DNA from 4 places in the Cytobacillus oceanisediminis genome. Region 3 is predicted to be linked to each of the others. Evidence: riboswitches for the same ligand, from Rfam matches in the RefSeq annotation. Region 3 holds a riboswitch; each other region holds the start of a gene.
What was found. Region 3 has a riboswitch for thiamine pyrophosphate ahead of IRB79_RS14100 (3-oxoacyl-ACP reductase). Riboswitches for the same ligand answer to the same signal wherever they lie in the genome.

Region 1 (7,773 bases), 2.0 Mb from region 3:
GGGCACAATCGGTAAAAATGAGAATAGGAGAATGAGGCAAAAGAAGGGGAGAAATAGAATGGAAATATCTGAAACTTTTCGGTTTTTGCTCCGTACATTTAAATAGGGTCTTATTTCTTGAGGTGATGAGAATGTTGGAAAAAAGAAAACAATCGGTTGTTTCCATTTCAATGATGAAATTGCAGGTTTATTTATTCATTGCAACGATTGCGCTGGTATTTGGGGTGCTCTTTTTACATGCTGTGATTTATGGCGGAGGGGAAATGTCTTTTGATCTTACAGGTATGCTATTATTTTTAGCTGGTATGGCCGTTATAGTTATTTTGCATGAAGCCATCCATTTGGCAGGTTTTCGCTATATTGGCGGTGTCCCATGGAGCGAAATGTCCTGGGGAGTCAACTTGAAATTGGGTGTAGCCTATGCTCATGCCAAACAGCCTGTTACGGTTCAGCAGATGAAAAAGGTTTTAATGCTGCCTTTCATTCCGACAGGCCTATTACCCCTTGTTCTTGGAATTGCACTAAATATGCCGGGATTATCGATACTAGGGGCGATATTGACTGTTGGATGTTTTGGGGATCTTGTTTTGTATCAAAAGCTCTTAAGATTCTCAAATGATGCACTTGTCATTGACCATCCTACCAAACCGCAGTTTACAGTTTATGAATAGTGATAAAACCGGGAGCATTTCTAGATTCTTGGGCTTCATATTATAAACTTTTATGTTTGTTGTCCCACCCAATAAATATTTGGGTAAAAAAGAAAGCAACTAGGGCCGCCAGTGATGATATGAGGAGGTTTCTCATTGAATCCAGTCCATAAAGCTGGATCCCTATCAATTTGGATGTATTTGTACACAGTCTCCAGTTTTCAAAAACAATGGCTGTCTTATGAAAAAATGGAAAGAAAACACCGAACAGCATGAGAAAATAGATATATTTTTTCATTAACATAATCCTTTCTTTCTGATCCTAATAGAAAGATATGATGCCGATCCTGCTATTAGTATCAAATGGACAAGAAAAAGGACAGTCGCAGAGGCTGTCCTTTTTCAGTCTATTTTCTTTATGCGGCCATCAACCGCTGAGCTGAATGGTTGTGGTAAATTCTGTATATAATTTACTAGGGCATCTAAATCATTTGGTCCGGTCATTCTCTCTTTCCCTTTTCGGAATACTGTAAAATTGTCTCCGCCATCAGCGAGATAGGTATTTACAGTGACCGAATAGATTTTTTTCGGATCAAGTTTTGTTCCGTCAGGCAGATAAATATCTTTTATTTTTTCACCGGCAGGCTGGCTGTCACTCCAGGAATAAGTGAAGCCAGAAATCTGAAGAATTCTTGTTGTATTTGGCTGCCATTGCTGATTGAGGACATCACGAATTTGGCTGCCTGTCAGGTTCATTTTGACCAGTTGATTGCTGAAGGGAAGGACGACATATAAGTTTCCCCAAGTAACACGGCCGGCGTCAATGTCTGCCCGGATTCCTCCTGGATTGATGAAAGCCAAGTCTGTGTTCATCGCTGCCCGCTGGGAATCGGCAATAAGATTGCCCAGGGCTGATTCACCGCTTCTGTTTTGTTCGGCTGTAATTGGAATTGCAGCAGTGCCAATATATCTGTTAACTGCGGGTTCTACTTTTCTTTCATAGCGCTCGATCATCCTGGTTATGTCGCTTGCGGGCTGGATATTCTCTTGAAAAACATTCACAATTTCAGCGTGCTTGCGGACAATCTCCTTTGTCCGGGGATCTATTTCTATATCTACATCAGAAAAGGCAGTGCCATATGAATAGGCCTGCACAAGAAGCTTACCATCCACCACACTGTTCAGATAGGCATGACTATGGCCTCCGAAAATAATATCCACTTCGTCATCCGCCTGATGGGCCAACTCTATTAACTGGCCTCTGGCATGCTCCCCATTTGGTTTTGATTTGCCTGGAACATGGGCTAGTACCACAATGGCTCTTACTCCTTGTCTTTTAAGTTCTCGGGCATACTTGTTGATGGCTTCAGCTTCATCGGTGAAGATCAGACCTTTCACACTGTTAGGTGCGGAAAGAGACGGTGTTTCTTTCATGATGACTCCGATAAATCCAATTGGGATACCGCTAACGTTTAATATTTTATATGTAGGAAGGATGGGCTTGCCTGACTTTTGACTGATGACATTGGCTGCAATCCAAGGGAAATGGGATCCGGAATAATCTTTTGTTGCTGAAGGGCTGCTGCCACTTAGCAGGCGAAGCAGCTCTTCAGATCCTCGGTCAAATTCATGATTGCCGATAGTGCCGATATCAAACCCCATCTTATTCAAAAATTCAATAGTCGGTTCATCCCGCAGAAGAGCGGATACTGGCGGGCTAGCTCCAATCATGTCGCCAGCATGAAGCAAAATGGTGTTTTCATTTTCAGAAGCACGCTGCCGCAAATAGGCAGCGAGGTAATCTGCGCGTCCTGCTGGTCTATCGTTAACCTGCCGAGTGACATTCAGCTGTCCATGGAAATCATTAATACCCAGCAATTGAATTTGCTTGTATGGTGCTTCTTTACGTTCTTCAACATGTCCGTGATATTCTTCAGAAAGACCCTGCTGATCCCATTGTTCTTTTTCTGCAGGCTGCCCGCTGTATAGGGGCATTCCCAGAAAGCTAAATAATATAAGGGAGAAAAGTACTTTCATCATTCATCCTCCAGTATATGTGGCAGGGATAGTATTTGCAGATATTAGGTATTTAATCGGGTGATGGGCAATTAGAGATCAGAAAAGTTTGGCCTCCTGCCAAAAGGGTAAGGTCTTAAAGAAACATAATACTGCAAAAGGAGATGACAATACATGAATGATAAGAAGCTATGGCTATCAGTTCCATTGAGTGCAGGATTATTGTTGGCAGGGTGCGGAACGGATGAACAGGATCCGCCGCCGGAAACGGAAGATGTGGAATTGGAAGATAATCAGATGGAAGTAAACAATAATGAAGATAGTGAAATGCAGGATCCTGGGACATCAGAAGAATCTGATATTGAGGAGCCAGGCATGAATGAAGAATCACCACAAGATGAAGAGAGTATGGATGAAAGTGATATGGATATGAATGATGAGGAGTCTGACGGGAACTAACCTGCATAATTCACGGAAAACGTCTGCCACTGGCAGGCGCTTTTGATGTTCATTCAGAAGTAAAAAGCCTGAATTAAGGAAACGAGGTTAGGAGCAGAATAAAGGTAAAATTTTTCATCTGACAGAATTCTGAAAAAATTCCTTTCATTATTTTCCGCAATTCTGTATACTATAATTGAATTAAATAGCAATAACTAGGGGTGCCCAATAGCTTGGGCTGAGAAAGAAACGCGTTTAAGTTTCTTGACTCTTTGGACCTGATCTGGATCATACCAGCGTGGGGAAGTTAGAATGTGCAAAAGTTTTTTTGTGCAATAACATCTGCGGTTAAGCCGGTCCATCTTTATGTGGACCGGCTTTTTTACATATCTGGCACTTCCTTGGTTCCAGGTCTCGTCCTTACATTTTTAATAAGGGAGATATGATCAATGACTGCAAGTTCATTAAATCAGAAGAGCATTTCCATTATGTCGAGCTTTACTGGCAGCAAAAAAGTATATGTGGAGGGATCCAGGACTGATATAAAGGTTCCGATGCGTGAGATAGAATTAAGTCCCACTACCGGAAATTTTGGAGAAGAAATCAATGAGCCGGTTCGCGTATATGATACGAGCGGACCTTATACGGATCCTCAATATACGGCAGATCTAAAAAAAGGGCTTCCTGCATTAAGAAGAAAGTGGATTCATGAACGCGCGGATGTTGAAGAGTACGAAGGCCGAAGAGTGAAGCCCGAGGATAATGGGTTTCGGGACGAAAATGATCCGCGTGCTAATCATAAGGTCTTTCCTGGCTTAAACCGCAAGCCATTGAGAGCGAAAAAAGGGAAGAATGTTACCCAGCTTCACTATGCCAAAAAAGGAATTATTACTCCGGAGATGGAGTTTATAGCCATTCGGGAAAATATGGAACCGGAATTTGTGCGGTCTGAAGTAGCAAGAGGGCGGGCGATTATTCCTTCCAATATCAATCATCCTGAGACAGAGCCAATGATTATCGGAAGGAATTTTCACGTGAAAATTAATGCGAACATTGGAAACTCGGCTGTTTCATCCTCTATTGAAGAAGAGGTAGAGAAAATGACCTGGGCTACCCGATGGGGAGCAGATACAATTATGGATCTGTCTACAGGCAAAAATATTCATACTACACGTGAATGGATTATCAGAAACTCCGCCGTTCCGGTCGGTACTGTTCCCATTTATCAGGCACTTGAAAAGGTTAATGGCATTGCTGAGGATCTTACTTGGGAAGTATACAGGGATACCTTAATCGAACAAGCAGAGCAGGGGGTTGACTATTTTACAATTCATGCAGGTGTCCTTTTGAGGTATGTTCCGCTGTCAGCAAAACGCTTGACCGGAATTGTGTCGAGAGGCGGATCCATTATGGCCCAATGGTGCCTGCATCATCATAAAGAGAACTTTTTATATACACACTTTGAAGAAATCTGCGAGATCATGAAAGCTTATGATGTGGCCTTCTCCCTGGGGGATGGACTGCGGCCGGGATCGATTGCAGATGCAAATGACGAGGCTCAATTTGCAGAGCTCGAAACACTTGGGGAGTTGACTAAAATTGCTTGGGAACATGATGTACAGGTAATGGTCGAGGGACCTGGCCATGTTCCAATGCATTTAATCAAAGAGAACATGGATAAACAATTGGAGATCTGCAAAGAAGCGCCATTCTACACACTTGGACCACTTACGACTGATATAGCCCCGGGATATGACCATATTACCTCTGCCATCGGGGCTGCCATGATAGGCTGGTATGGTACGGCAATGCTTTGTTATGTTACCCCTAAGGAACATTTGGGTTTGCCAAATAGGGACGATGTGCGCGAGGGTGTCATCACGTATAAAATTGCAGCCCATGCTGCAGATCTGGCAAAGGGACATCCTGGAGCGCAAAAAAGGGATGATGCCCTGTCAAAAGCCCGTTTTGAATTCCGTTGGAGAGATCAATTCAATCTCTCATTGGATCCTGAGCGCGCTTTGGAATACCATGATGAAACACTGCCGGCTGAAGGTGCTAAAACAGCTCATTTCTGTTCCATGTGCGGGCCAAAGTTTTGCAGCATGAGAATTTCTCAGGATATCCGGAATTATGCAAAAGAGCATAAGCTTGGCACGGGTGAAGCGATACAGAAAGGTCTGGAAGAAAAAGCTGAGGAATTTAAAAAGGCTGGGGGAAGCATTTATCAGTAGTCTTTTTATAGTTTATAGAAATTATATCCGCTGGGGGTGCCTGTTTGCAGGCTGAGATTAAAGCAAAAGCTTAAGACCCTTGGAACCTGATCTGGCATGAATACCAGCGTAGGGAAGTGGAGTATCGGGGCTGTATTTATTGGGGCCCCATACCGCCGCTTTCTATTTAGAAGGTGGTTTTTTATTTGCAGAAAATCTAAAAATAGCAGGGGAGCAGTCGCTATGAGAAAACAGCTGCATGTTATATCAGATGGAAAGCTTTCTCTAGAGGCCTTCGCTGAAATAGCAGGTGAAGTGGAACCCTTTGCAGACAAGTTCCACTTGAGGGAAAAACATCGAACCTCTAAGGAGCTATATGAAGGAGTTAAGCTGCTTCGTAATAAGGGAATCCCCATTCATAAAATTGTTATAAATGATCGGGTGGATGTTGCATGGACATGTAAAACGGGTGTACATCTTGCTTTTCACAGCCTTCCAGTCCATGTTGTCAAAACGCATTTTCTAGAAATGCCTATCGGATGTTCCGTACATTCTCCTGAAGAAGCAGAAGAGGCTGTAAAACAGGGGGCTGATTATATCCTGTTTGGGCACATATTTAAAACCGATTCCAAGAAGGGAGTCCCGCCAAGGGGTACTGGGTCACTGGAGGCTCTTAAAAAGGCAGTAGATATTCCGGTATTGGCAATTGGAGGCATTAAACCAGAGAAAGTCCCTGAGGTTTTGGAGGCGGGGGCAGATGGCATTGCTGTAATGTCAGGGATTTTGCAGGCAAAGGACCCTGTAGAGGCAGCAAAGCTCTTTTCAAAAAAATTAAATGAGGAGGGGAAATAGTGAGGAAAATGTTTGACGCCGTTATAGTTGGAGGTGGCATTAACGGAAGCTCAATTGCATTTCAACTGGCTAAAAGAGGGTATAAAGTGGCCGTTTTGGATAAGGGGAAAATTGCCGGCAAGGCTTCCGGAGCAGCAGCTGGAATTTTAGGAGCCCAAACGGAACTGACAGAAGACGGCCCGCTATTTCAGTTGGCATGCAAAAGCCGCTCCATGTACCGGAGCCTGATTCCTGAACTGGAAGACTTATCACAAGTGCATATTGGCTATCAAAATAAGGGTGTATATAAAGTGGCGGCTAATAAAGAAGAGGAGCAGGTATTAAAAAGATTGATTGAAAGCCAGCAAAAAGCGGATGAGCAGGCCGAATGGTTTTCGATTGATGACCTGATCAAACGTGAACCGTTCGTATCAAACAAATTGAGGGGTGCCATGTATATACCGAATGACGGACAGGTACAGGCATATGAATTGTCCCTTGCATTTGCAAAAGCTTCAATAGCCCTCGGTGCAGAAATATATGAGTATATGCATGTATCAGATTTTATTTTAAAAGATGAAAAGGTTTATGGGGTCAGAACCAGCCAGGGAGAATTTCTGGCAGATTCTGTTATTATTGCTTCCGGGGCCTGGAGCAGGGAGATTCTTGAAAGAACGGGCCTTGCGCTGCCCATTATTCCGGTTAAAGGCGAGTGCTTCTCGGTCAAGATTGAAAAACCGCTTGTACAGGGGACAATCTTTTCACACGGATGCTATATCGTTCCAAAGCAATCTGGGAGGTTGGTAGTTGGAGCGACGGTTAAGGTAAATTCATTTGATGAGAAGGTGACCTTTGAGGGGATATCCTTGCTGATGGAAAAGGCTCAAAACCTGGTTCCGGATATCGCGAATGCAGAATGGGAACGTGCCTGGACAGGAATTCGTCCGCAATCGGCTGATGGCCAGCCTTTTTTAGGCGAACATCCTGCTTATAGAGGGCTATATATTGCCGCTGGCCATTTTCGAAATGGGATCCTCCTTGCCCCGGCAACAGGTGAACTGATGGCAGACATCCTCGAAGGAAAAACGGAGCAGCCAAATCCTTTTCAGCTGTCCCGCCTTGAATGCATAGTCCATTCGTCAAAAGGGGTGCTTTTATGAATGTTGTCATTAACGGTGATGCTATGGTGCTGCCGGAAACAGTTAATTCTGTTTCACGTCTGCTCGAGCACTTTAATTTGGAGCAAAAGGTAGTCATTGTCGAACTGAACCAGCATATTTTGGATAAATCCACGCATGCTGAAACCATTCTGTCAGATGGGGATCGAATCGAAATTGTACACTTTGTAGGAGGCGGATGATTTGTTGAAAATTGGACCATATGAATTTAACTCACGGCTGCTGCTCGGAACAGGAAAATATCCAAACTTTGATGTGCAAAGGGAAGCTGTTGAAGCTTCGGAAACAGAGGTGCTTACGTTTGCTGTACGCCGTATGAACATTTTTGAAGCGAACCAGCCCAACTTTTTGGAAAAGCTGGACTTAAAGAAATATAAATTACTCCCTAATACGGCAGGAGCAAGTACAGCTGAGGAGGCTGTCCGAATAGCGAGGCTATCCAAAGCT
Region 2 (7,773 bases), 1.3 Mb from region 3:
GCCCTTTAAATGGCTCTTTCAGAACAACACATGCCACCGGCCGTTCCTGCCATTGCTCGTGCGGGACAGCAACAACCGCTGCCTCAAATACCGATTCATGAGCCATTAAGGCATTTTCAATATCAACAGAAGAAATCCACTCCCCTCCGCTCTTAATCAAATCTTTTGTCCGGTCAACAATTTTCATAAATCCTTCTTCATCAATGGTTACGACATCACCCGTGTAGAGCCAGCCATCACGGAACGCCTCATTGGTCCGCTCATCCTTGTAATATTCAGAAGCAATCCATGGTCCTCTAATGGCGAGTTCCCCCATTTCCTTTCCGTCCCATGCTGCTTCCCCATCCTTGCCGGCAATCTTCATTTCCAATCCGGGTACAAGTATGCCCTGTTTGGCTTTTATGTCCAGCTTCTCTTCTGCTGACAACTCTTCCTGATAGCTTTTTAAAGTCGAAATAACAACAAGAGGGCTTGTTTCGGTCATTCCGTAAGCATGCATGAATGGAATTTTGTGCTTTTGCTCGAAAGCTTTAATCATGCCTTTTGGTGCCGCCGATCCTCCGCACAGAACCGATCGGAGTGAACTCATGTCATATTTATTTTCATCAAGTTCTTTTAATAGTCCGAGCCAGATTGTCGGGACTCCGGCTGTTATCGTAACTTTTTCTGATTGGATAAGCTCAGCAAGAAGCTTAGGTGTAAAATATGGTCCCGGTAAAACGAGAGTGGTTCCAAACCAGACAGCAGCAAAAGGCAGCCCCCATGCATTTACATGGAACATCGGCACTACCGGAAGGGCGATATCTTTCTCGCTTACCGCTGCACTATCTGCCATTCCCAGCGCCATACTGTGAAGGACAATGCCCCTGTGGGAATAGAGGACACCTTTAGGGTTGCCTGTGGTTGCTGAGGTATAGCACATTCCAGCTGCTGAATTTTCATCCAGATCATCAGGATATTCATATGCACCGCTTGCTTCATTGATAAGCGTTTCATAGTGATAAACCGGCGAAAGAGAAGTCTCAGGCAATTCATCTTCATCAGTCATAATAATGAACGCCTTGACCGTCTTCAGTTCATCCTTAACCTTCTCAATTAGTGGTACAATGTCAAGATCGATCAGCAGCACCTTATCTTCAGCATGGTTAATTATATAAGTAATATGCTGAGGTGACAGACGAATATTAATCGTATGGAGAACGGCCCCGCTGCATGGAATGGCAAAATAAGCCTCCAGGTGGCGATGATGGTTCCACGCAAGTGTCCCGACCTTGTCCCCTCTTTCCACTCCTAGCTTTTGCAGGCTTTCTGCCAGCTTCCTGGTCCGTTCTGCAATCTCCTTATATGTAAATCTCTGAATTCCGCCGGCTGTTCTTGAAACGACTGTCTTCCTTGGAAAATACTTTTCTGCACGCTTTATCATTTGCGTCATAGTCAAAGGTGTCTGCATCATCATTACAATTCCCCCTTTTTAGAAAACGCTTACATTTGAATTTATAGAATTCTATGATTTATTACCTATTTCATTCTCTTTATTTTCAGGAAATCCTTTAATATTTTTCTAAATTTTCTAAAATATTTCTCTAAAAAAATCCCCGCCTATTCGGCCAGGGATTCGTGTTTATTAAAAAGTTCTTTTAATATTTTCAACTTCTCGTTTGCATAATGCTCAAAACTGTCATTATACGATTTAGGATCCTTTGGGTTTGCAAAATGAGTGATTTTCCCTGTCTGAGGATCAATGAACTTACTGGAAGCTCCGCATCCTAGCCCGATGATTGTCTGCTGTTCTTCCATTATCATGATGTTATAGATGCTTTCCTGGTTCGGAAGGGCATAGCCGACATTTTCAAGATTGCCGAGAATATTTTTCTGACGGTAAAGATAATAAGGATGGTAATTATGCTCTTTTGTCCAATCCTCAGCCATGTCCATCATTTTTTCAATTTCTTCCCGCTCGGCAACTTTATATTTTTGCTTGTTCTTCGTCATTTCCGAAGCTCGTTTAAAGGATAAAGTATGAACTGTCAGGGATTCCGGCATTAATTTCTCAGTTTCATCCAAAGTATGTGAAAATTCCGGCACACCTTCTCCAGGAAGCCCAATGATCAGATCCATATTGATGTTATTCATTCCCATATTGCGAGCCAGATGGAATTTATCCACGGTTTCTTCCACTGTATGGTGGCGGCCAATGGCTTTCAGGGTCTCCTGAATATAGGACTGAGGATTGATGCTGATGCGGTCAATATTCCATTTTTTCAGCACTTCAAGCTTTTCAGGTGTGATTGTATCCGGACGGCCGGCTTCCACAGTGACCTCCCGTATGTTTTCTACTTCTGGAAAAGATTCATACATTTCTTCATAAAGCATATCCATCTCTTCCGCCGTAATGCTTGTCGGAGTACCTCCTCCATAATAGACAGTAGTAATTTTTACATCATTTTCTTTCAGCCACTCGCCAATTTTGCGCATTTCGTAATGCAGGCCGCCAAGGAATGAGTTTACAGAACCCTGCCTGCCATTAATCGCATATGCAGGAAAAGTGCAATATGCGCATTTTGTCGGGCAGAATGGAATGCCAATATATATGCTGACTTCATTTTTTAAGTCATAAAGATCCGGTACGACAGCAAGCTGCCTGTCTACGATATTCTGCATAAGCTGGATTTTTTCATCTGTAATCAAATACTCTTCCTTCAGCTGCTGATGGGCTTCATGGAGAGGTGTCTGATGCTGGATGGCACGGTGAAGCAATTTTGTGGGACGTACCCCAGTCAGAATTCCCCACTTTTGAATAATGCCTGTCCAATCCTGCAAAACAGTCAGATATACATGGGATACTGCATTTTTTATTTGTTTGAAATTCTCTTTTTCTGACTCAGCCGGAACGAATTCCTTCTCAAAATTGGCTGAAAGGTTCTTGCCATCTTTATCAGTAAGCTCTGCAATGGCTTTAATGTGTTTTCCATGTTCAAGCTGAAAATTAATTGTCAGATCAGCTGCAGCATTCTCACCCAGCGTCACCGCACATTCTTCAAAAAAGAGGTTCCCGATCAGCCGGAGCGGCCGATGGAACCGTTCATCCTGTATACCTAAAATTGAAATATTCAAATCGATCACCTTTTTTAGAAAATATATTAAATCTGCCGATGTCTTTGTTTTCTTAAGGCAGCTGCAAAGTGTCTATTTTTCATGTTGACAAACTTCTTTTAGTGTACAGAAATGGGGAAACAAGGTCAATATAAGGGGAATGATTCCTAATGGATTGTTTATATTATTCATGGTTCTTTTTTCTTTCTCCTTTGGCAATTTCACAAAGCAAAAAAAGAGCCGATTACCTAATCGAACTCTCTTTCATTGATTTTATTTTAATAGATTCATTTTCTTCAGGAAATCGATTGGATGCTGCTTCCGGAAATGTTCTTTAACCATGTAGCTTACGCCGTTCTGGTCATTGGATCGGGTCAGCCAGTCGGCTGCTTTTTTTACTTCTGCAGGGGCATTGCCCATAGCCACACCGAGACCGGCGGCTTCAATCATTTCCAGGTCATCTGCCGAGTCGCCTATAACGACCATTTGGTTTCGGGAAATTCCGAGATGTTCACATAAATAAAGCAAACCATTTAGCTTTGAAACTCCGGAAGGAACGATATCCATTCGCAGATCACTCAACTTAATGACTTCTACATTTTCAAACATGCCCCTAATGGCTGCCTTAGCATCCTCAAGGTCTTCTTTATCTTCAAAATACACTTCGATTTTTGGCGGTGTGACCGGCTCATCTAAAATGGTGTCACTTAATGAATCCACAAATTGCTGCGAGTAAAAAATGGGATCCCCGGTTGTAAAAACCGTTTTAGCAAGCATATTGGTATTTAGCTTGGTTTTGTTGGCAAGGGAATATTTTTCGTGCACCAGCCTGATTTGACAGGTAAAGCCTTCAAGCAGGCGCACGATTTCAAACGTTTCATCTTCCTGTATCCTTTTTACATATATCGGCTTTTCCTGAGAAGCTGCAATATAAGCCCCCCTGTGTGTGACCAGCAAAGAATTGATTTTCAATGCTTTGGCCGCTTTTTTCGCAGATGGAAAACTTCTGGATGTGACAAGTGTTACATAAATTCCTTTTTGCTGCACATATTCAATCGCTTCTTTTGTTGATTTATGAAGTCTTCCATTTGATTGGAGCAGTGTTCCGTCAATATTTAAAGCAAGCATTCTGTATATCATCCAATTTGCCCCCTATTCTCGGTGTAAAATTGTCCTATTACACTTTTATGAAGGGAAGGATTGGAATAGAACATGACATGGACAATGTAAAAATATTTTCATAGCATATCTGCTTAGTGACGGCGTTTATCTGTTTTCATAGATCATTTGATTTAAAGAATTATAAATTATTCATTTACAATTTGTATGCTCCGTATTAAGATGGAGTCAATAAAAACTGCATATCTTATTTTGCACTAGGGGAGCTTTAATGGCTGAGAAGAACAATCCGTTCTGACTCTTATCACCCGATCTGGATAATACCAGCGTGGGGAAGTGCAGGTGAACGGCTATCATTTCTAGTGTATTGATATCATTCAACTGCATTTCCTTATGGGAATGCAGTTTTTTATTTTTATTTAAAATAGGAGGATGGCAAAATGCAGGAAAATTTCTTATGCGGAACAAGTGAGATTACAGGTTGCAGGTTTTCAATTTATCCAATGACTGACAGGTTTGTGGATGTTATTTTATCTGCTCTAAAAGAAGTGGATACAAGCAAGGTATGGATGGAAACAGATGATGTAAGCACTTGTGTGAGAGGCAGGTCCATTCATGTTTTTGATGTGGTCAAAGCTATTTATCTTGAAGCTGTTAAGCATGGTGACCATGTAGTATTTAATGGCACTTTTTCAAATGGATGCCCTGGGGATACTGCCGGCGATGCTTATCTTGCTGAAAATGAGGAACGGGCGAATGAAGAAAAATCAGCAGGAATCAACCAGGAAGTCGCTGTACAGTTCGCACTTTATCCGATGGGGATTCCTGCATATATGAACGTCATTATGGACCAAGTCGAGCTCGCAAAGGATCAGGGAACATTTACTGAAGGTGTCCATTATGCTTCAAGATTAGATGGAGATGCACACGCTGTTTTTAAAACGCTGGAAGATGCTTTCGAAAGCTGTAAAAAAAGCGATTCTACTCATATTGTCATGACGGTGAATATGTCTGCGAACAGTCCTTCCAAGAAGGGGGCTATGTAATATGCTCGAAAAATGGAAGCTTCGTGAGGTCATTGTCCTGTCTGTTCTCGCAGTTGTGTTTGCAGTTGTGTACCTGGTGTTCATGCAATTTGGCAACGTGCTATATGGGATGTTCGGCTTAATTGGCTATGATCTGATTTTTGGCATTTGGTTTATTGTTTCGATCATCGCAGCGTATATAATCAGAAAACCCGGTGCAGCCTTTTTATCGGAAACCATCGCTGCAGCCATTGAAGTCATGATTGGCAATGCAGTAGGCCCTCGCCTGATTCTTTCAGGTATGATTCAGGGGATTGGAGCAGAAGCTGTTTTTGCGGCCACAAAATGGAACAATTACCGTACATGGGTTTTAATTGCTGCCGGCATGGGCTCTTCTGTTACAAGCTTTATTTGGGGCTATTTCATTTCCGGCTATGCTGCCCTCTCACCGGGTTATGTAACTGCCATGTTTTTTGTGAGACTGATTAGCGGAGCTTTGCTTGCTGGATTGCTAGGGAAATGGCTGAGTGAGAGTCTTGCTAAAACTGGGGCATTAAACAGCTTTCCTATCGGAAAAGAGCTGAGAAGGGAAAAATCCAAAAATGGCATTACAGCATAACCAGCCTTTATTAATAACAGAACAGCTGTCCTTCCGGCATGAAGATGTGAAGAATCCTGTTTTTAAGAATGTGAATTTCTGCCTTTATCCTGGGGAAGCTGTTCTATTATTGGGCCCCAGCGGCTGCGGAAAAAGCACGCTTGCTTTCTGCTTAAATAAATTGTATCCGGAAGCCGTTGATGGCGAACTGGATGGCACCATTTCTTTCAAGGGAAAGATGCTGGAGGAATTCCGGCACGGTGAAATTAATCAGCACATCGGCATTGTGTTTCAGGATCCTGAAAGCCAGTTTTGCATGACAACAGTTGAAGAGGAGCTGGCATTCGGCCTTGAGAATATGAAAACACCTCCTGAAGAAATTGAGAGCAAGATTGATGAAGCACTCGAACTTGTTCATCTTCTGCCATTTAAAAACGCCTTAATCCACACCCTTTCGGGGGGACAAAAACAAAAACTTGCCCTTGCATGTGTATTGTCATTAAAACCGGATATCCTTATTTTGGATGAACCGACAGCAAATCTTGACCCGGCTTCAGGCTATGAACTTACCCGCATCATCAAACAGCTTAAAGAGGAGCAATCCTTTTCCCTTCTAATAATTGAGCACAAGCTGGATGATTGGGTTGATTTGACCGACCGCTGCGTGGTGCTAAACCGGGATGGCGAAATTATATTTAATGGAAGCACGGCAGACTGCTTTAATAAGTATGCAGAAGAACTTCTGCTTGAGGGTATATGGCTGCCAAGCGCAGTAAGAGCAGGCCTATTAGGAAAAAAGGCAGGGATTTACAGTGGGCAAAAGCTTCCGTTAACTGATCGGGAATTAATTGCTGGATTTGTAGATCCCTCTGCTGCACTTCAGATATTAGATAACAGGAAAACTATACATCAAGGCTTTGAAGAGCAGATCATCCTATCGGCAGAGAATCTCTCTTTTCATAAAGATGGGAAGGATTTGCTTAGAAATATTAGTTTTTCTGTTAAAAAAGGTGAATTTGTGGCAATAGCTGGTTCAAATGGATCAGGAAAAACAACGCTTTCCAGACTGCTGGCAGGATTATCTGCTCCATCCAAAGGCAATATTCTTTTTAATGATCGCTCCCTTTCCCAGTGGAAGGAGCAAGAGTTAAGACTAAAATTAGGATACGTTTTTCAGAATCCCGAACACCAATTTATTGCAGATTCTGTATATGGTGAAATTGCCTTCAGTTTAAAAATTCAGCGAATACCAGATGCCGAAATACAAAAAATGGTTCATGCTGTTTTGGATCAAGTGAACTTGCTTCAGCACGCTGACATGCATCCTTTTTCCTTAAGTCAGGGACAAAAGCGGCGGCTTAGTGTTGCATCAATGCTTGTGAATGAACAGGATTTGCTGCTCCTTGATGAACCAACATTTGGACAGGATGCCAGGACCTCTGCGGAGCTTATGGCGCTTTTGGAAACTAAGATCCATAACAGAAGCTCCGTGGTGATGATCACTCATGACATGGAAATCCTGCATTCCTATGCCGATAAAGTGATTGTCCTTTCAGAAGGAGAGAAGATTTACGAGGGATTGCCTGATTCATTATGGAAGAAACATGAGATTATGAAGATTGCTTCTCTAAAAGTCCCTTACACTGAAAAACTCAGGAACGAACTGGGTGCCGTGGAAGGGAGGAACAAGTTTGCTCTTACATGAATTTAACCCAAGCATAAAGGCTCTGACTGTGGTTGTCTGTGTATTGATTTTGTCAGTTTTCTTTGACCCGGTTACTCCTTTTCTGACCTTAGTGGTGACTGCAGGAGCCACCTTTATTTTTGGTAAGGTTTCATTCAAAAGATGGATTTTGCTTTTCTCGCCGTTTATCTTCATGGCTATAATATATATTTGGTCAGCTCTGATTTTTTCAAAGACTATTGAAGGAGAAACCA
Region 3 (7,773 bases):
TTATCCTCACCCTGTTTCTTTCATCCTTATTAGCGATCATCGTGTTCTTTGGGGGCCTATTTAGGTAAAAGTAAAGAGCCTGCACCATAAGCGGTACAAGCCCAGCCATTTTATTGCGTTGGCATCCAGTTTACTTTCCATATTCCTTCGCTGTTTTTACTTAGGCCGAAGCCAAACCCATCCTCTTCAGATATGGAAATATAAGCTGAAGAGTCATCGATAATGACTTCTTCTAAACGGGCGTTCTTCACTCGATGCAATAATGTCTGTTCTTCTGGGATAGATGGAGACTCGCTTATAGCATTAAGGTAATGATTCAGAGTAGGAAACGGTTTTTCGATATCCGGATCATGGTTAAACAATGCATATTGAGTATAATAATCCTCAATTTCCTCTGCAAACAAGTACAGCTGGAATACTTCTGCCGGGCTTAAACCTCTTAAGATCTCATCCGTCCCTCTTAAAGAAAATTCTTTATACACATGGTTTAAAGGCTCCCGAAGGACCAGTTCCATATTATTATTCAGGGCCAGCTGAAATGGAACAGCTTCCACTGGAGGATCTTTTGGCGTTGCCACCTCTAAGACTTCAGCCTGATGTACAGAGCCTTCCGCAGCGCGATATCCACCTATAATTAAAGAAATACTCTCTTTTTTAATTGGTTCGGTTATACCAAACACCTTTTTCAGCATCTCCTGATCCGTCTCATTAAAAGTTATTTTTATGTTCTTGCCATCCATGAGCGGCAGTAATTTTAAGGAATCATGATCAGGGAGAAAGTATACAATTTCCTCCTGAAAATCCAGAGTGCCTGTGACCTCTGCCTTCCCAGTAAAAGCTGCAGAAAGGTGCCCATATGAGTCCTTCTCGAAACTATTCAATTTCCAGTTGTTTAGCATAGCGCCATCTGCAAGGCCGGGATAAAAATCTTTATCTGAAATGGCGGTCTCCTGTCCATTTTGCTTGTTAAAGACATCTGTCTGAATTCCGGCAATCCCGCCAATCAATAGTATAAACCCAACAGCAGCAGCTGCAGAAAGAAGCTTTGGTACATAGTCTTTTTTCCTGCCTTTAATAGCAGAAGTGCCGATCCGGTTTCTGACTCTCTGTTTTTCCTCTTCTGTGAAAACAGAATCTTTCGTCCATGCAGCATTCAATACTTTCTTCACATCCTGATTCAGTTCAGCCATGCTGTTCACCTCTTTCTGAAGCAGATAGTATCTTCTTCACTTTTTCCTGTCCTCTGTACAGCCTTGTTTTAACAGTAGAAATAGGGATATGAAGGGTCTCACTTATTTCAGCCAGACTGAGATCCTGGTAATAATGGAGAAGGAAGACTTCCCGGTATTTTACTGTGAGGGATTCTATCGTTTTTAGCAATTCTTGATTTTCATCCCGTTCAAGAAATGATGCTTCAGGATCTTTTTCTCTAGCCTTTTTCAGAAAAAAAACCTTTTCATTCATGACCATATTGCGGTAATGCCAGCTTTTAAGATAGTCTTTACTTTTATTTATAGCAATTGTAAAAATCCACGTTTTAAAGGAAGATCTTTGCTGGAAACTTTCCAGCTTTTCATACACAGTAATAAAGGTATCCTGTGTTAGATCACTGGCAGCATTCCAGTCTTTCACATAGCTGTATATTAATCTCTTCAAAACGGTTCCATACTCATCCATGATCATTTCAAGAACGAGAGCTCGGTCCACTTGATCAGCAATCGACCGTTTTACATACTCATCAGTGCTCACATGACTGCCTCCTTGCTTAAATGCCAGCTGCCGATTCCGGCTGCCTTTTGTTTTGACTGACAGTTAGACGACAGATGCAAGCAAATCGCTTCAACTTTTTGGCATTTATTAAGATTATACAAAAAAAGCGCAAACCATTTAGTCTGCTCATGATTATTTATTCACTTTAATCCTGATTAAATAAATCCACATCAATGCATAGGTTAAGAACAGAAGGAGCAAAAATAATATGGAAGGCATTCATCATCACATCACTTGTTCATATTGAGTAATTCTAGCCTATACATTTAGATTGGGAATAATAATCCCTATATTGAAAAAATGATTCTGCCCAAGTGCTTTGTTTTTGATGGGAGGATTGTTTATTTATATAATGGCTATATTGTGCAAAAAAGAAGGGAGATTATTATGTCACAATCAAATATTGCTCCACAGATCAAATTAATCGCTCTTGATATGGATGGAACCTTGTTGAATTCCAGGGGGGAAATTCCTGATGAAAACCGTAAGGCCATACGAGAGGCAAAGGAAAAAGGGATTGAAGTTATTTTGAGTACTGGAAGATCCAGGCTTACTGCAGGAGACCATGCCGATTCTTTGGAATTGAACTCCTACTTGATCACAGTCAACGGCAGTGAAATATTTGGCCCTGATGGTGAATCTATCTCAAGGACTCCAGTTGATTCAAAAATAATGGAGTGGATGTGGAACCTATCCCAGTCACATAAGACCAACTTCTGGGCAACAAGCTGCGAACGGGTTTGGACGAATGAAATGCCTGAAAATATTCATGACCATGAATGGCTTAAATTTGGATTTGATATATCAGATGATGAAATCAGGGAACTCATTCATAAAGAGCTTCAAACAAAAGGGGGTCTGGAAATTACAAATTCCAGCTTAACTAATATTGAGGTAAATGCTCTGGGCATCAATAAAGCCAGAGGTATCCAGAAGGTTACAGAGCTTCTTGGCATTTCGATGGATAATGTAATGGCAATGGGTGACAGCTTGAATGATATTGCCATGATCGAGGAATCAGGCTGGGGAGTAGCAATGGGAAATGCGCAGGATATTGTGAAAGAAACAGCCAATGCTGTTACGGGAACGAATGATGAAGCTGGTGTTGCAAAGGCAATCCGAAAGTGGGCTCTTTAAAGAATAAAAACCGGCAATCATGCCGGTTTTTGGTTTATTCCGATGATTTTTTGTTATTTAGAATGGTTTCTTCCAGTGCTACTTCCACATTTCCTTTAATCGCCCTGGAAATCATACAGGATGCTTCAGCTTTTTGCGCCAGCTTTCGCGCAAGTGATTGATCCTTTTCTGTCGCGTCAGCCTTTAACAAGATAACAGGGCGATGAATAATTTTCTTATAGGTAATCACTCCTTTGGTTACATCCACAATACCGATTGATTCCATCGAAAGGTCTTCTTTCTCAAGTTTGCTCCGTTCCATCATGGCGGCCAGGGTAATAATATAACAAGTTGCCGCCGCCCCCAGCAGCATTTCATCCGGATTTGTTCCGATTCCGGGTCCTTCCATTTCTGGCGGAATGGAAACCTTTGTTTTCAGCCCGCCTGTTTCAATTTCTCCAACATCATTCCGAAGTCCTGGCCAATGTGCTTTTAAATGGAATTGGTGTTCAGCCATTCTTTGATTCCTCCAAGTTATGTATTTCTATTACACCTTAAAGAGGAACAGGCAGAATTGCAAGACTTTACAGATTTAACGTTTCAAGCTAAGATGAAAACAGCCAACTTAATAGTTTTACTGCTAGGGGTGCCCGATGCGCGGGCTGAGAAAGAAACCGGACTGTTTTTTACCCTTCGGACCTGATCTGGATCATACCAGCGTAGGAAAGTAGTAATTGCGGGGAACGATGTTCTTTCTCTTAGATTATTCAGCCAGGTCCAATTGCGGATCTGGTTTTTATTTTGTTCTCAAAAACAAATGAATTGGCTATCAATAAGGAGGATTTTCTATGAATCTTAACGAGCAGATTGTCATTATTACAGGCAGCAGCAGAGGGCTGGGCAAAGAAACAGCAAAAGCATTCGCGAGAGAAGGGGCGAGAGTTGTCATTAACTATTTCCATAGCGAGGAAAAAGCCCATGCTCTGCAGAAGGAAATTGGCGAAACAGCAATTGCCATTCGTGCTGATATTCGGGACAGGGTTCAAGTGAAATCCATGTTTCAAAAGACGAAGGAACACTTTGGAGCCCCCATTACAACCATAGTCAATAATGCACTCGTGAACTTTCAATTTGACCCTATTTCAAAAAAAGATGCAGAAACAATTAAATGGGACGATTACAAAAACCAGCTGGAAGGTGCAATCCTGGGAGCATTGAACACAGTTCAGGCAGGTCTTGAAGATATGAAAAAACAGGAGTTTGGCAGGATAATCTCGGTCGGCACCAACCTATTCCAGCATCCAGTTGTACCCTATCATGACTATACGACCAGCAAAGCTGCTTTATTAGGCTTCACCAGAAATATGGCGAATGAGCTGGGCCAATATGGAATTACTGCAAATATGGTATCGGGCGGTTTGTTAAAAACGACGGACGCCAGTGCTTCGACATCTAAGGAAGTCTTTGAAATTATCGAAAACTCGACTCCATTAAGAAAAGTCACAGATCCCGCAGAAGTGGCTGATGCGATAGTCTTCTTCGCTTCTCCATGGACAAGGGCAGTTACAGGACAAAATCTGGTTGTGGATGGCGGACTGGTTATGAATTAAAGGAGGAATTTAGATGAACATTCAGGAGATTAGCAGTCTATTGGAAAAACTAAGAGATTCAAATCCTCTGGTACATAATATCACCAATGTGGTGGTAACCAACTTTACGGCAAATGGCCTGCTGGCAATCGGGGCATCACCTGTGATGGCATATGCACATGAAGAGGCAGCTGACATGGCTAAAATAGCTGGTGCATTGGTTCTCAATATGGGAACACTGACTGAAAAAGAAGTAAAAAGTATGCTCATAGCGGGCAAATCAGCAAATCAGCATGGGGTGCCAGTCATTTTTGACCCGGTTGGTGTCGGCGCCACGGCCTATCGCACAGAAACAGCTCAAAGAATAGTAGAAGAATTAAATATTACCATCATAAGAGGCAATGCTGCAGAAATTGCCAACGCTGCAGGACAGAAATGGAGTATAAAGGGCGTAGATGCAGTTGAAGCAGCAGGAAATACTTCAGAGCTTGCTATGTCGGCAGCAAAAGAACTTGGTGCAGTCACTGTTATTACAGGAAAACAGGATATCGTTTCAGATGGAAGATCCACTTTTGCCATTAACAATGGCCATCCTCTTCTAACGAAAGTAACGGGTGCCGGATGTCTTCTTACTTCTGTAATAGGAGCTTTCGCTGCTGTTGAAAAGGATCCTGTAAAAGCGGCAGTAACTTCATTGGTTGTTTATGGCACTGCTGCAGAAATCGCTGCAGAAAAATCGGATGGCAAAGGCCCAGGCACTTTCCAAATCGAGTTTTTGAATAGCTTATATAACATTTCTGCTGCAGATGTTGAATCATATGGCTCTTTTGAAAAAACGATCGGATAGGAGGCAATATAAATGAAAGTGAACAAAGCTTTAACCATAGCGGGTTCGGATAGCGGCGGCGGCGCGGGCATTCAGGCAGACTTAAAAACATTTCAGGAACTCGGTGTTTTCGGCATGTCTGCTTTGACTGCGGTGACCGCTCAAAACACCAAGGGCGTTCAGGGAGTCTATCCAATGACAGCAGGGGCAGTTTCTGCTCAAATTCAGTCGATAGGAGAAGACCTCAGACCTGACGCTGTGAAGACAGGAATGCTTTTTAGCGCAGATATAATCGGGAGTGTTTCCAATGAAATTGTGAGATACGGATGGAAAAATGTCGTCATTGATCCAGTGATGATTGCAAAGGGAGGAGCAAGTCTTCTTCAGAATGAAGCGATATTAGCGATGAAAAAGCATCTTATACCGCTCTCTATGGTGATTACCCCGAATATTCCAGAGGCAGAGGTATTAACGGACATAAGTATTCGTTCACTGGAGGATAAAAGAGAAGCAGCAAAAAGACTGCATTACCTTGGAGCGAAAAATGTCATCATAAAAGGCGGCCATGATGAAGCAAAAGACATAGCAGCAGACCTTCTATTTGACGGAGAAAGTTTTTCGGAATTTAAGAGCAACAGAATACAAACAGCCAACACACATGGAACAGGCTGCACTTTTTCGGCTGCAATCACCGCTGGCCTCGCTGACGGTCTTACCGTGCCAGAAGCTGTTGATCGGGCAAAAAAATTCATCCAGGCAGCAATTGAATATGAATTGGGAATTGGCAGCGGTCATGGACCTACCAATCACTGGGCGTTCAATAGAAGAAAGAAGGAGACTGAAGTATATGGCTGTTAATCCGCAGGCAATGAGAAACTTATTAAAAGTATACTTCATAATGGGCAGCACAAATTGCCATCATGATCCTGAAAAAGTCCTTCAATCAGCCATCAAAGGAGGCATAACGTTATTTCAATTCCGTGAAAAAGGAGCAGGATGCCTTCATGGTAAAGAAAAGGAATCGCTCGCAAAAAAGCTTCAAGCATTCTGCAAAGAGAGCAATATCCCTTTTATTGTAAATGATGATATTGAATTGGCACTTAAAATAAATGCAGATGGTGTCCATATAGGCCAGGACGATGAAGCAGCCGATGTGGTCCGCAGGAAAATTGGCAGCAAAATCCTGGGAGTCTCAGTGCACAGCATGAAGGAAGCGGAAACAGCGATCCGTCAAGGCGCAGATTACCTTGGCATAGGGCCTATTTATCCGACATCCACAAAGGAAGATGCAAAAGCCGTTCAGGGTCTTACTTTTTTGACAGAATTGAGAACTGCTGATATCCAAATTCCTGTTGTAGGAATAGGCGGAATTACTTCTGAAAATACACCTCCCATTATTAAGGCAGGAGCGGACGGTGTTTCTGTCATTTCTGCAATCAGCCAGGCGGATTCACCTGAAAAAGCAGCCACGCAGTTATATGATGCAGTAAATAGACGAATGTGAAATGTCCGCTGATTTGAGCATTTATTATGGTATGGAGGTTTGAAATTCTCAGGTTTATCCCAATCTATTGAGGGTAGCTCACTAACAACAATAGAAACAGAGGGATAAACAATTGAAAAAGTGGATGGAATCAGGACTCTATATTCAAATGGCCGCCGTATTGCTGGTCGTCTATTATGGCTTCGTTTCAGGATTTGTAGCTGCAGAAACTAAAATGACTGAATACGAAGGGGAGATAGATGAAAAATATCGGCAGACTGCGGTTGATAATTACCTAAGCAACTTTAGCACGCATGAAGAATATTGGATTCGGCTGGATAATGGCAAATCCTTTGAGCTGACGGCAACATTATATGAAAGTATTAAGCGGGGTGAAAAGGTCAAATTAGTGCAGATGAATGCCGGAACCATAATATTCAAGCAATAGGTCACTCTTTTCAAAGTATGATACATTTACCCGTATTTTGTTGATTGCCGTTCACGTTACAGTACTTTAACTGTGCAAGTAATGAATATCCATGATAATGTTGTAAACAGGCAGATTTTTTAACATAAGGAGATATAATAGCAATGAAACTTGTTTCATGGAATGTGAATGGCATAAGGGCATGTGTGAAAAAAGGATTCATGGATTACTTCAAAGAAGTGGATGCAGACATATTTTGCATTCAGGAATCCAAACTGCAGGAAGGACAGATCGAGCTCATACTGGAAGGCTATCACCAATACTGGAATTATGCGATAAAAAAAGGGTATTCCGGTACAGCTATTTTCACAAAAAAAGAACCGCTTTCTGTTCGCTATGGAGTGGGCGATGACGAAACAGAACCTGAAGGCAGGATTCTCACGCTTGAGTATGATGGCTTTTATCTCGTTAATGTCTATACTCCGAATTCACAGCGTGACCTGGCCCGGCTTCCTTACCGTCTTGAGTGGGAAGAGCGGATTCGGGAGTATTTACTCGGCCT
Region 4 (7,773 bases), 2.1 Mb from region 3:
ATCGCGACCTTCTGCTGGATATTGGGACTGAAGAAATTGGACATGTGGAAATGCTCGCAACAATGGTTGCCAGACTAATGGACGACGCCCCTGTTAATCAGCAGGAAGAAGCAGCAAAGGATCCAGTGGTAGGATCGATTATGGGCGAAATGAACCCGCAGCATGCCATCGTCTCCGGATTGGGTGCACGTCCGACTGACAGTGTAGGGAACCCTTGGATGGGTACTTATATTACAGCCAGCGGAAACTTATTAGCAGATTTCCGCTCAAACTTAAATGCAGAGTCGCAGGGCCGGCTGCAGGCTGCACGTCTCTATGAAATGACTGATGATAAGGGTATTAAAGATCTGCTTTCAGTTCTGATTGCCAGAGACGCCTACCATCAAAACCAATGGGCTGCTGCGATTGCAGAGCTTGAAGAAAAAGAAGGCCTGCTTGTCCCTAGCACCTTCCCTCGTGAAAAAGAACGCACAGATATCTCTTACACACTCTACAACCTTTCAGCAGGCGAAGAAAGCAGCACAGGCAGATGGGCGCAGGGCCCTGCTCTTGATGGCCAGGGAGAATACAAATATGTAAGCAATCCGAAGCCTGAAGGAGACAAGCCTATGCTCAAGCCTGCACCTCCAAGCCTTCATAATACATTGCCGATGGATTAACAATAGATTTAACAAAACAGGCTGAAGCATCAGCTTGTTTTGTTAGTTCAATCAAACGTTTGATTGAACTGGACATCGTTTTCCTCTTTTATATCCACCCTCTGCATTGACTTCCTTCAAGTTTTTTATATGATAAAGTAATCTCAGTTTTAATTTTGGATGTTTATAAATCTAAATTTTATTATCCTTACATTCACTCTGAACATTAAGGTTATCCTCACTATAAAAGGGGAATGAAAATAAGTGATTCACCCGCTCGAAAGGACTTAGTTTGCATGATCTATTTTTTTACCGCAGTGATTATTATATTTATCATTTATGCAGTTCTTCCCACTTTACTCATACGTTCGCTGAATTGGGGAATTGTAAAAGAAATAACGGAACCACATTCCATTGCTTTAACCTTTGATGATGGTCCTGATCCCCAGTATACCGCAAGGCTTCTGGATGTCTTAAAAAAGCATGAAGCTAAGGCAGCCTTTTTCATTGTCGGGGAAAAAGCAGCCAAACATCCATTGCTGCTTAAAAGGATGCAGGCAGAAGGGCATACAATTGGCATCCATCATTATCGGCATATCTCAAGCTGGATCCTTTCACCGGGATCTTTAAAAAAACAGCTGGAGCAAACAAAACAAGTTATTGAAGAAACGATTAATGAAGAAGTCTATTTCTATCGTCCGCCATGGGGCCACTTCAATTTATTTACCCTCTGGATGGCAAGGAAGTATAAGATTATTATGTGGTCGGGCATTTTCAAGGATTGGAAGATCAAACAAATCAGGGACACCCTTACAGAGTCGTTAGCAAGAGAAACCGTACCTGGCCGGATTTTTCTTCTCCACGACAGCGGTGAAACTCTTGGCGCTGACTCCAGTGCACCTGAATATATGATTGGCCATCTGGACCAGTATTTGCAGCAGGCAGCACTAAAAGGGATCCATTTTGTTTCTTTAAAAGATGGATATCAGGGGCATCGCATATGAGTACTGAAACAATTATTGAATTTATTTCGTCCTACGGTTACTGGATCATCTTTTTATTTTTATTTTTCGGGATTGTCGGCATTCCTGCTCCGGAAGAATCGCTATTATTCCTGATTGGCGTGTTAATTGGAAATCACAAATTAAGCTTTGCCGAATCTGCTGTCTGTGCAGAAGCAGGTGTGCTGCTTGGAATGCTTTCAGCCTATTGGATCGGAAAAAAAGCAGGTACGCCCTTTCTCAAAAAATATGGCAGATATATTGGGATCACGGAAAAGAGATGGAATACCGCCCAGAAAAAATACATGGAAAATCATCGTTTCATGATCTTTGCAGGTTTTTATATGCCGGGAATACGTCAGATAAGCCCTTACTTTGCCGGCATTTCAAAAGTCCCTTTTCATCAGTACCTTCTATATTCTGCAGCAGGCTCTCTTAGCTGGGTGCTTCCTATAATTGCTGCGGGATACTTTGCAGGAAGCTTATTTGATATAAATCCTGAATATGTGCCATATCTAGGGATTGTGTTATTAGTTGTATTCGTAATCTACATGCTCTTTAAATACGCAAAAAATAAATTCAAGTAAAAGAAAGGAGGGTATTATGAAAGTTCTCCTGCTCCCATTATTTCAATTCCCCACGGGACATTCAAAAGTTGCCAAAACACTTCAGGACCATATTCAAAGCCAATATCCTGATGCGGAAATCAAAATAATCGACTTTCTTTCCTATTGCAGTGATAACCTTGAAAAGCTGGTCTCAGGTATATATTTAAAAGGTTTCCTGGAAGCCCCTTTCCTTTACAGGGCATTATATTACACCATTATGTATAAGCAGCATCCTTTTAAATTGCAGCCTGATTTACAGGTTCTATCCTATTATTTTGAAAGAAAAATGCAGAAGTTCCTTGATGAAGAAAATCCGGATTTAATATTTTGCACTCATTCTTTTCCATCTGGAATCATCAGTTCACTAAAGCAAAAGGGACGATACCGGGACATTACTGCGGTGAATGTTTACACGGATTTTTTTATAAATGATATATGGGGAAAACGGGGAATTGATTTTCATTTCGTTCCTCATCCCGAGGCGAAGGAAAAGCTTATCAGAAAGCACCATATTCCTGATGAGCAAATTTTTGTAACAGGGATTCCGGTTCATTCTGCCTATCACCTCCCGGTTCCATTTAAGAAAGATAACCGGATACGCCATATCCTGGTTGCAGGAGGAAACAGCGGCTTAGTAAACTGTGATTTTCTTGAAGCTATGCAAAAGGTTCCCCATATTCGATTTCTGATTCTTTGCGGAAATAATGACGAATTATATAGCTCACTCCAAGCACTTGATTCAAAGCAGATCGAGCCCATTGGATATATTGATGACCCTTATGAAATGAACCAGCTATATAATAAAGCGGATGCTATTTTGACCAAACCAGGAGGAGTTACAATTAGCGAAGCACTGCAAAAGAAACTTCCGATTCTGGTCCATACCTCACTCCCCGGGCAAGAGGAAATCAATTTGGACTATTTGCTTGACAAAAATCTGGTGACTGTCATTAATAACAAACAAATTGTTGAACAGCTTAATAATGAAGAAGCTATACTTAGTCTAAGAAAACACATTGATGCCTATCTGGCAAAAGTCACTTGCCCATTGGAATATGCCATTTTCATTTCAATTAAAAGCACCGGCAGAAAAACGCCTGAAACCGTTCATTCCATAAGAGCCATCCCAACTATAAAGTGATACTTCGATCAGCGGGGCTTTAGTGGCAGTAAGACCCCGATAAATAATTTACAGCCTGGAATCTCCAGGCTGTTTTCCATTTCAATCAAACGTTTGATTTAATTATTTACTCTTAAGGTATAGGAAGTAGATAAGAACTTTTGCTTAACGTACATGCCCTTCTTCAATCAGCGCTCTTACCCACCCGATCCCCTCCTCAACCATCTCTTCCCGAGGGTTCGTGTGTGGAGTGTACTCCATGACAAAAAATACTTCCTCACATTCCTTTGCTAAAAAATCCATCAGCTTCTTAATTTTATGATGACTGCCATCATTCTCATGAGATGGATGCACAGGCACCCAAATATATTTATCGCCCTGGTATTCAACATTATGTAAATGAACGACTCTCACAAACTCGGACCATTTTTCTATATAATTTATGGCCTTCTCCCCTGCGGCTAATATATAATCCCCGATATCAACACAAAGGCGGAGTCCGTATTTCCTCCATGCCTCTACAGGAAAACGGTCAAGATATTGAATTCCTGCTGGCGATTGCTTAAATCCCAATTTAGGTTCACACACAATCATAATCCCATATTTTCTCTGAAGAGCACTAAGTTTCTTGAGTCCCTCCTCAATGATCTCTGCCGGATTCCCACTGGTTTCTTTTTTAAAGTAAGGGAAATGCACCAAAATGTATTCAGCTCCAAGCAGGGACATCCTTTCCACTTCCGCCTCAAACTGAAACCAGGCTTCCTCCGGATTCATACTGATCTTTTCCAGCAGATCGTATTTGCTTTGTCCCCGGAAAAGAGGCGAATGAAGACCAAAGCTTTTGTTTGTTTTGCCCAGCATTTCAATAAAGTAATGAAAGGATTCCTCATCTTGAAATTCACCTATCTCAATATGCGGCAAATGACTTTTAAAAAGTTCATGAAACAGCTTGCTGTCTGACAAAATGACACTTCCCGATATCCCTATATGATGAGCCATGATATCCCCTCTCTTATGTATTCTTATAACAATCTTATCATACCTCCATGCAACTTATTGGAAAATAATACCGTCTAATCATTAAAATACATGAGGTGACTTTTATGATTAAAAAAGTGTTGGCTTCCATAATCGGAGTACTGTTATTATTCATTCTTTTTTTCCGAAGTGGAATCATTCTGGATTCCATCAGCATTCATTTTGAAAATCCTTTGGCAAAGAAAATGGCAGTGCCTTCTGATTATTCACAGGCCGATTCAAATCAAAACGGCATTGCCGATCCACTTGATATGGTTCTGACAGCCAGAAAAGAAGTGGACCAGCGCACGCCATATAAAAGTGCCTACTATGTGGGAGGCTATCCGCCTGATGGCGAAGGTGTCTGTACAGATGTGATTTGGAGGGGATTCCAGGGGGCTGAGGTAACCATAAAGGATCTTATTGATCAGGATATCGCCGAGAATACCGACTTGTATTCAAGAGTAAAGGGCAAGCCGGATCCGAACATTGATTTCAGGAGGGTGCCAAACCAGAATGTCTTTTTTAGCCGCTTTGCAAAGTCATTAACAACAGAGCTGATTCCAGGAGATGTTAAGAACCTTCAGCAATGGCAGCCGGGTGACATCTTGGTTTTCCTTTCTCCTAAATTCGACCATGTTGCAATTATATCTGACAAACGGACGAAAGATGGCATTCCATACGTCATACATAACTCCACACCATTTGCAGCAGAAGTAAAACTATCTTCTTTTAAGACTCCTATTACCGCTCATTACAGATGGGATTTTGAAAAAACGCCTGCGCTGCCATAAAGCAGATGCAGGCGTTTTTCTTATTAAATAAGAAAGTATAAAAACATCGCACGACCAAAAGCGACAGCTTTTGGGAGGATGTGGGTCATGCAGACGTTGCCACAGGACGTGGCGTTCTTAGTCTGCGTTCCTTTTTGAGCGAGGCGCTTGCGCTTTTCTTATCTTACTGCTGCCGGATTGCCCGCCGGCCACTCTTCGCAGGTATAAGCCATCTCCCAGAAGCCAAGCTCCAGCTGGCAGCTTTTTCGGAAAGCGTCCTTCATTCGCTGCCTTTCTTCCGGTGATGCCGCATCAGCAAGCTCATCCAAACGGTTTCTCATATTCATGGTCACAGCCTCGACCCTTAAATTTGCATAAAAAGAGATCCATGGATAAAACGGATGGTTCTCATCAGGCTCATATTGCTTCATGAGCTCAAGCCCAATCTCCCAATAAGTCCATGGACAAGGCAATAATGCAGAAAGGATTTCACCCATGCCGCCTGTGTGGGCATGATACATCATATGCTTAACATAATGATCAGCTGTTGGCGGGAGCGGATAACCCTGCAATGCTTCGTAATCCACGCCAATCTGCTGGCAAAAATTATGGTGGGGATGTACTTCGCTGTTCAATACAAATTCTATTTGCTGATTAAAATAAGCAATATCCTTACGCTCTGCTGACTTTGAAATGGCAATCCCATAAATATGCATGAACGCATTCAAATACTCAAAGTCCGCTTTAATGTAATGGGCCAGCGCCTCTTTCGGCACATCCCCTCTCCCGATACCCTGAACAAATGGATGTTCAAATATCAGCTGAAACAAATCTTCATTTTCCTTGCGCAGAATCTCTGAAAAAGTCATAAAAAATAGCCTCCTTATTAAATTCAGAAGCTGCCGGGGAAAAAGCATGAGGATATATAACGAGGTCCTCACCGCTTCCCTGCGCTGGCATTATCCAGATCAGGTTCCAAGGGACAAAGGAAAAGCTCCTTATCTCAGCCGTAGCGCCCCTAGCAGTTTTCTAACATTTTTTAATTTTTTTACCGATTGTCTAACTTGTCGTTTTTCACTCATAAATTTTGGATTTCGTCCATAACTCTTGAAAATCGCTCATAAATTTTTGGATTTCGCCCATAACTCTTGAAAATCGCTCATAAATTTTTGGATTTCGCCCATAACTCTTGAAAATCGCTCATAAAGTCAGATTGCTATGCTGCACTCCGCTTATCTGCTTACTCAACTAGCTTCGCCAGCCCAAAATCATCACATATTCTGAACCAAATTCTTCTCTTTAACCTTCGCCAAAACCATCCAGCCTATGGCCGCACCGGCAATGCTGCTGACCAGGAATGGCGGTACAAAGAAGAATGCGCCAGCTGCGCTCCCCATGAGAACCTTTGCGTATGGGACTGCAAACAATGCACCGATTATGCCGGTACCTACCACCTCACCAACAGCAGCCCATATTTTCCGGCCGAACTTCAAATAAAGCACACCTGCCAAAAACGCACCCATCATGCCGCCTGGAAACGCAAGCAGCGTCCCGAATCCAAGCAAATTACGAAGCAGGCCAATCATAAAAGCCACGGCTGCTGCAGGCAGGGGTCCAAGCGTCACCGCTGCCAATACATTTACCGCATGCTGGACCGGATAGGCCTTGGCTACACCTGCCGGAAACCAGATCAAATGGGATCCCAGTGTCCCAATTGCCACAAATAAAGCCATCGTAGTTAACAATCGGGTTCTGTTCATCTAAACCTCCTTTCTAAAGGGGCGCCTGATTGCTTATCAGGATGAGAAGTATGTATACAAAAAAGCCAGATTCCCATAAGGACCTGGCTTGGTTTAGTATATGAATCGACATATAGTCAAATCCTACTTCCCTCCGCTGGCATTAACCAGATCAGGTCCATAAGAGTCAGAAAGCTATAACGCGCTTTCCTCTCAGCCCGCACATTCGGGGCACCCCTAGTAGTTGAATAGATATTTAGTTTGATAAGCTATCTCAAGCATAACAAACTATTCCGGCACTGTCATCAATCTTTTTGCTTAAATACTTTTCTTGATGCAATCGATTAAGCGCTCTTCAATTTCTGCTGCGAAGCTTTGAACAGATTCGTTTTTGATTAGTTCAATCATGCTTGTCGGCTTGGGCATGCCAATTTTTGTTTTGCCTTCATCTTCATACACAACAATTTTACAAGGCAGGAAGTAGCCGGCCATTTTATTCTGTGTTAAAACGCGATGTGCTTCATTTGGATTACATACCTCTAAAACATGGAAGGCCTCGTTATATTCCAATCCTTTTTCCTGCAGCTTCTCCTGAACGTTAAACTGCCATAAAACTCCGAACTTTTCTTCCTTCAGACTTCCCTCAAGTGAGGATATTGCTTCTTCAATCGATTTTTCGGTTTCAACTGTGTAATCGAACATGACTGCATCTCCTTTAATGTCGGCATATTAATCATGTACCCCTATAGGTATATTAGTAAACACAGTCTGAACTGTCAACTGACCAGGCTTTTTTTAAAAAGATGAAAAACTATCGAATTAGCTGCAGACCTGCCAGCTCTTTTAGGCTCCCCACCCCTGCCAGAGACAGCGACAC

Region 1: another riboswitch for thiamine pyrophosphate. It lies ahead of thiC (phosphomethylpyrimidine synthase ThiC); the one in region 3 lies ahead of IRB79_RS14100 (3-oxoacyl-ACP reductase).
Region 2: another riboswitch for thiamine pyrophosphate. It lies ahead of IRB79_RS07880 (YkoF family thiamine/hydroxymethylpyrimidine-binding protein); the one in region 3 lies ahead of IRB79_RS14100 (3-oxoacyl-ACP reductase).
Region 4: another riboswitch for thiamine pyrophosphate. It lies ahead of tenA (thiaminase II); the one in region 3 lies ahead of IRB79_RS14100 (3-oxoacyl-ACP reductase).

Annotation. Positions count from the first base shown of each region.
Region 1 is NZ_CP065511.1:745,008-752,780, forward strand. It holds gene IRB79_RS03865 (DUF3267 domain-containing protein) at 135-671, shown strand; gene IRB79_RS03870 (bifunctional metallophosphatase/5'-nucleotidase) at 1,053-2,687, opposite strand; gene IRB79_RS03875 (hypothetical protein) at 2,841-3,125, shown strand; TPP riboswitch at 3,312-3,426, shown strand; gene thiC (phosphomethylpyrimidine synthase ThiC) at 3,554-5,338, shown strand; TPP riboswitch at 5,361-5,470, shown strand; gene IRB79_RS03885 (thiamine phosphate synthase) at 5,561-6,169, shown strand; gene thiO (glycine oxidase ThiO) at 6,169-7,308, shown strand; gene thiS (sulfur carrier protein ThiS) at 7,305-7,508, shown strand; gene IRB79_RS03900 (thiazole synthase) at 7,510-7,773, shown strand, end outside.
Region 2 is NZ_CP065511.1:1,507,455-1,515,227, reverse strand. It holds gene IRB79_RS07895 (long-chain fatty acid--CoA ligase) at 1-1,453, opposite strand, end outside; gene IRB79_RS07890 (coproporphyrinogen III oxidase) at 1,600-3,114, opposite strand; gene IRB79_RS07885 (Cof-type HAD-IIB family hydrolase) at 3,367-4,233, opposite strand; TPP riboswitch at 4,462-4,564, shown strand; gene IRB79_RS07880 (YkoF family thiamine/hydroxymethylpyrimidine-binding protein) at 4,653-5,258, shown strand; gene IRB79_RS07875 (ECF transporter S component) at 5,260-5,856, shown strand; gene IRB79_RS07870 (ABC transporter ATP-binding protein) at 5,840-7,540, shown strand; gene IRB79_RS07865 (energy-coupling factor transporter transmembrane component T family protein) at 7,527-7,773, shown strand, end outside.
Region 3 is NZ_CP065511.1:2,776,821-2,784,593, reverse strand. It holds gene IRB79_RS14125 (hypothetical protein) at 1-68, shown strand, start outside; gene IRB79_RS14120 (hypothetical protein) at 111-1,190, opposite strand; gene IRB79_RS14115 (sigma-70 family RNA polymerase sigma factor) at 1,183-1,749, opposite strand; gene IRB79_RS14110 (Cof-type HAD-IIB family hydrolase) at 2,158-2,907, shown strand; gene IRB79_RS14105 (OsmC family protein) at 2,942-3,403, opposite strand; TPP riboswitch at 3,519-3,629, shown strand; gene IRB79_RS14100 (3-oxoacyl-ACP reductase) at 3,735-4,496, shown strand; gene thiM (hydroxyethylthiazole kinase) at 4,510-5,322, shown strand; gene thiD (bifunctional hydroxymethylpyrimidine kinase/phosphomethylpyrimidine kinase) at 5,335-6,159, shown strand; gene thiE (thiamine phosphate synthase) at 6,149-6,805, shown strand; gene IRB79_RS14080 (hypothetical protein) at 6,918-7,232, shown strand; gene xth (exodeoxyribonuclease III) at 7,376-7,773, shown strand, end outside.
Region 4 is NZ_CP065511.1:676,511-684,283, reverse strand. It holds gene IRB79_RS03485 (manganese catalase) at 1-659, shown strand, start outside; gene IRB79_RS03480 (polysaccharide deacetylase family protein) at 935-1,642, shown strand; gene IRB79_RS03475 (DedA family protein) at 1,639-2,226, shown strand; gene IRB79_RS03470 (MGDG synthase family glycosyltransferase) at 2,243-3,388, shown strand; gene IRB79_RS03465 (TIM barrel protein) at 3,533-4,366, opposite strand; gene IRB79_RS03460 (DUF1287 domain-containing protein) at 4,471-5,178, shown strand; gene tenA (thiaminase II) at 5,337-6,026, opposite strand; TPP riboswitch at 6,086-6,187, opposite strand; gene thiW (energy coupling factor transporter S component ThiW) at 6,429-6,917, opposite strand; TPP riboswitch at 7,029-7,145, opposite strand; gene IRB79_RS03445 (DUF302 domain-containing protein) at 7,215-7,598, opposite strand; gene IRB79_RS03440 (alpha-hydroxy-acid oxidizing protein) at 7,708-7,773, opposite strand, start outside.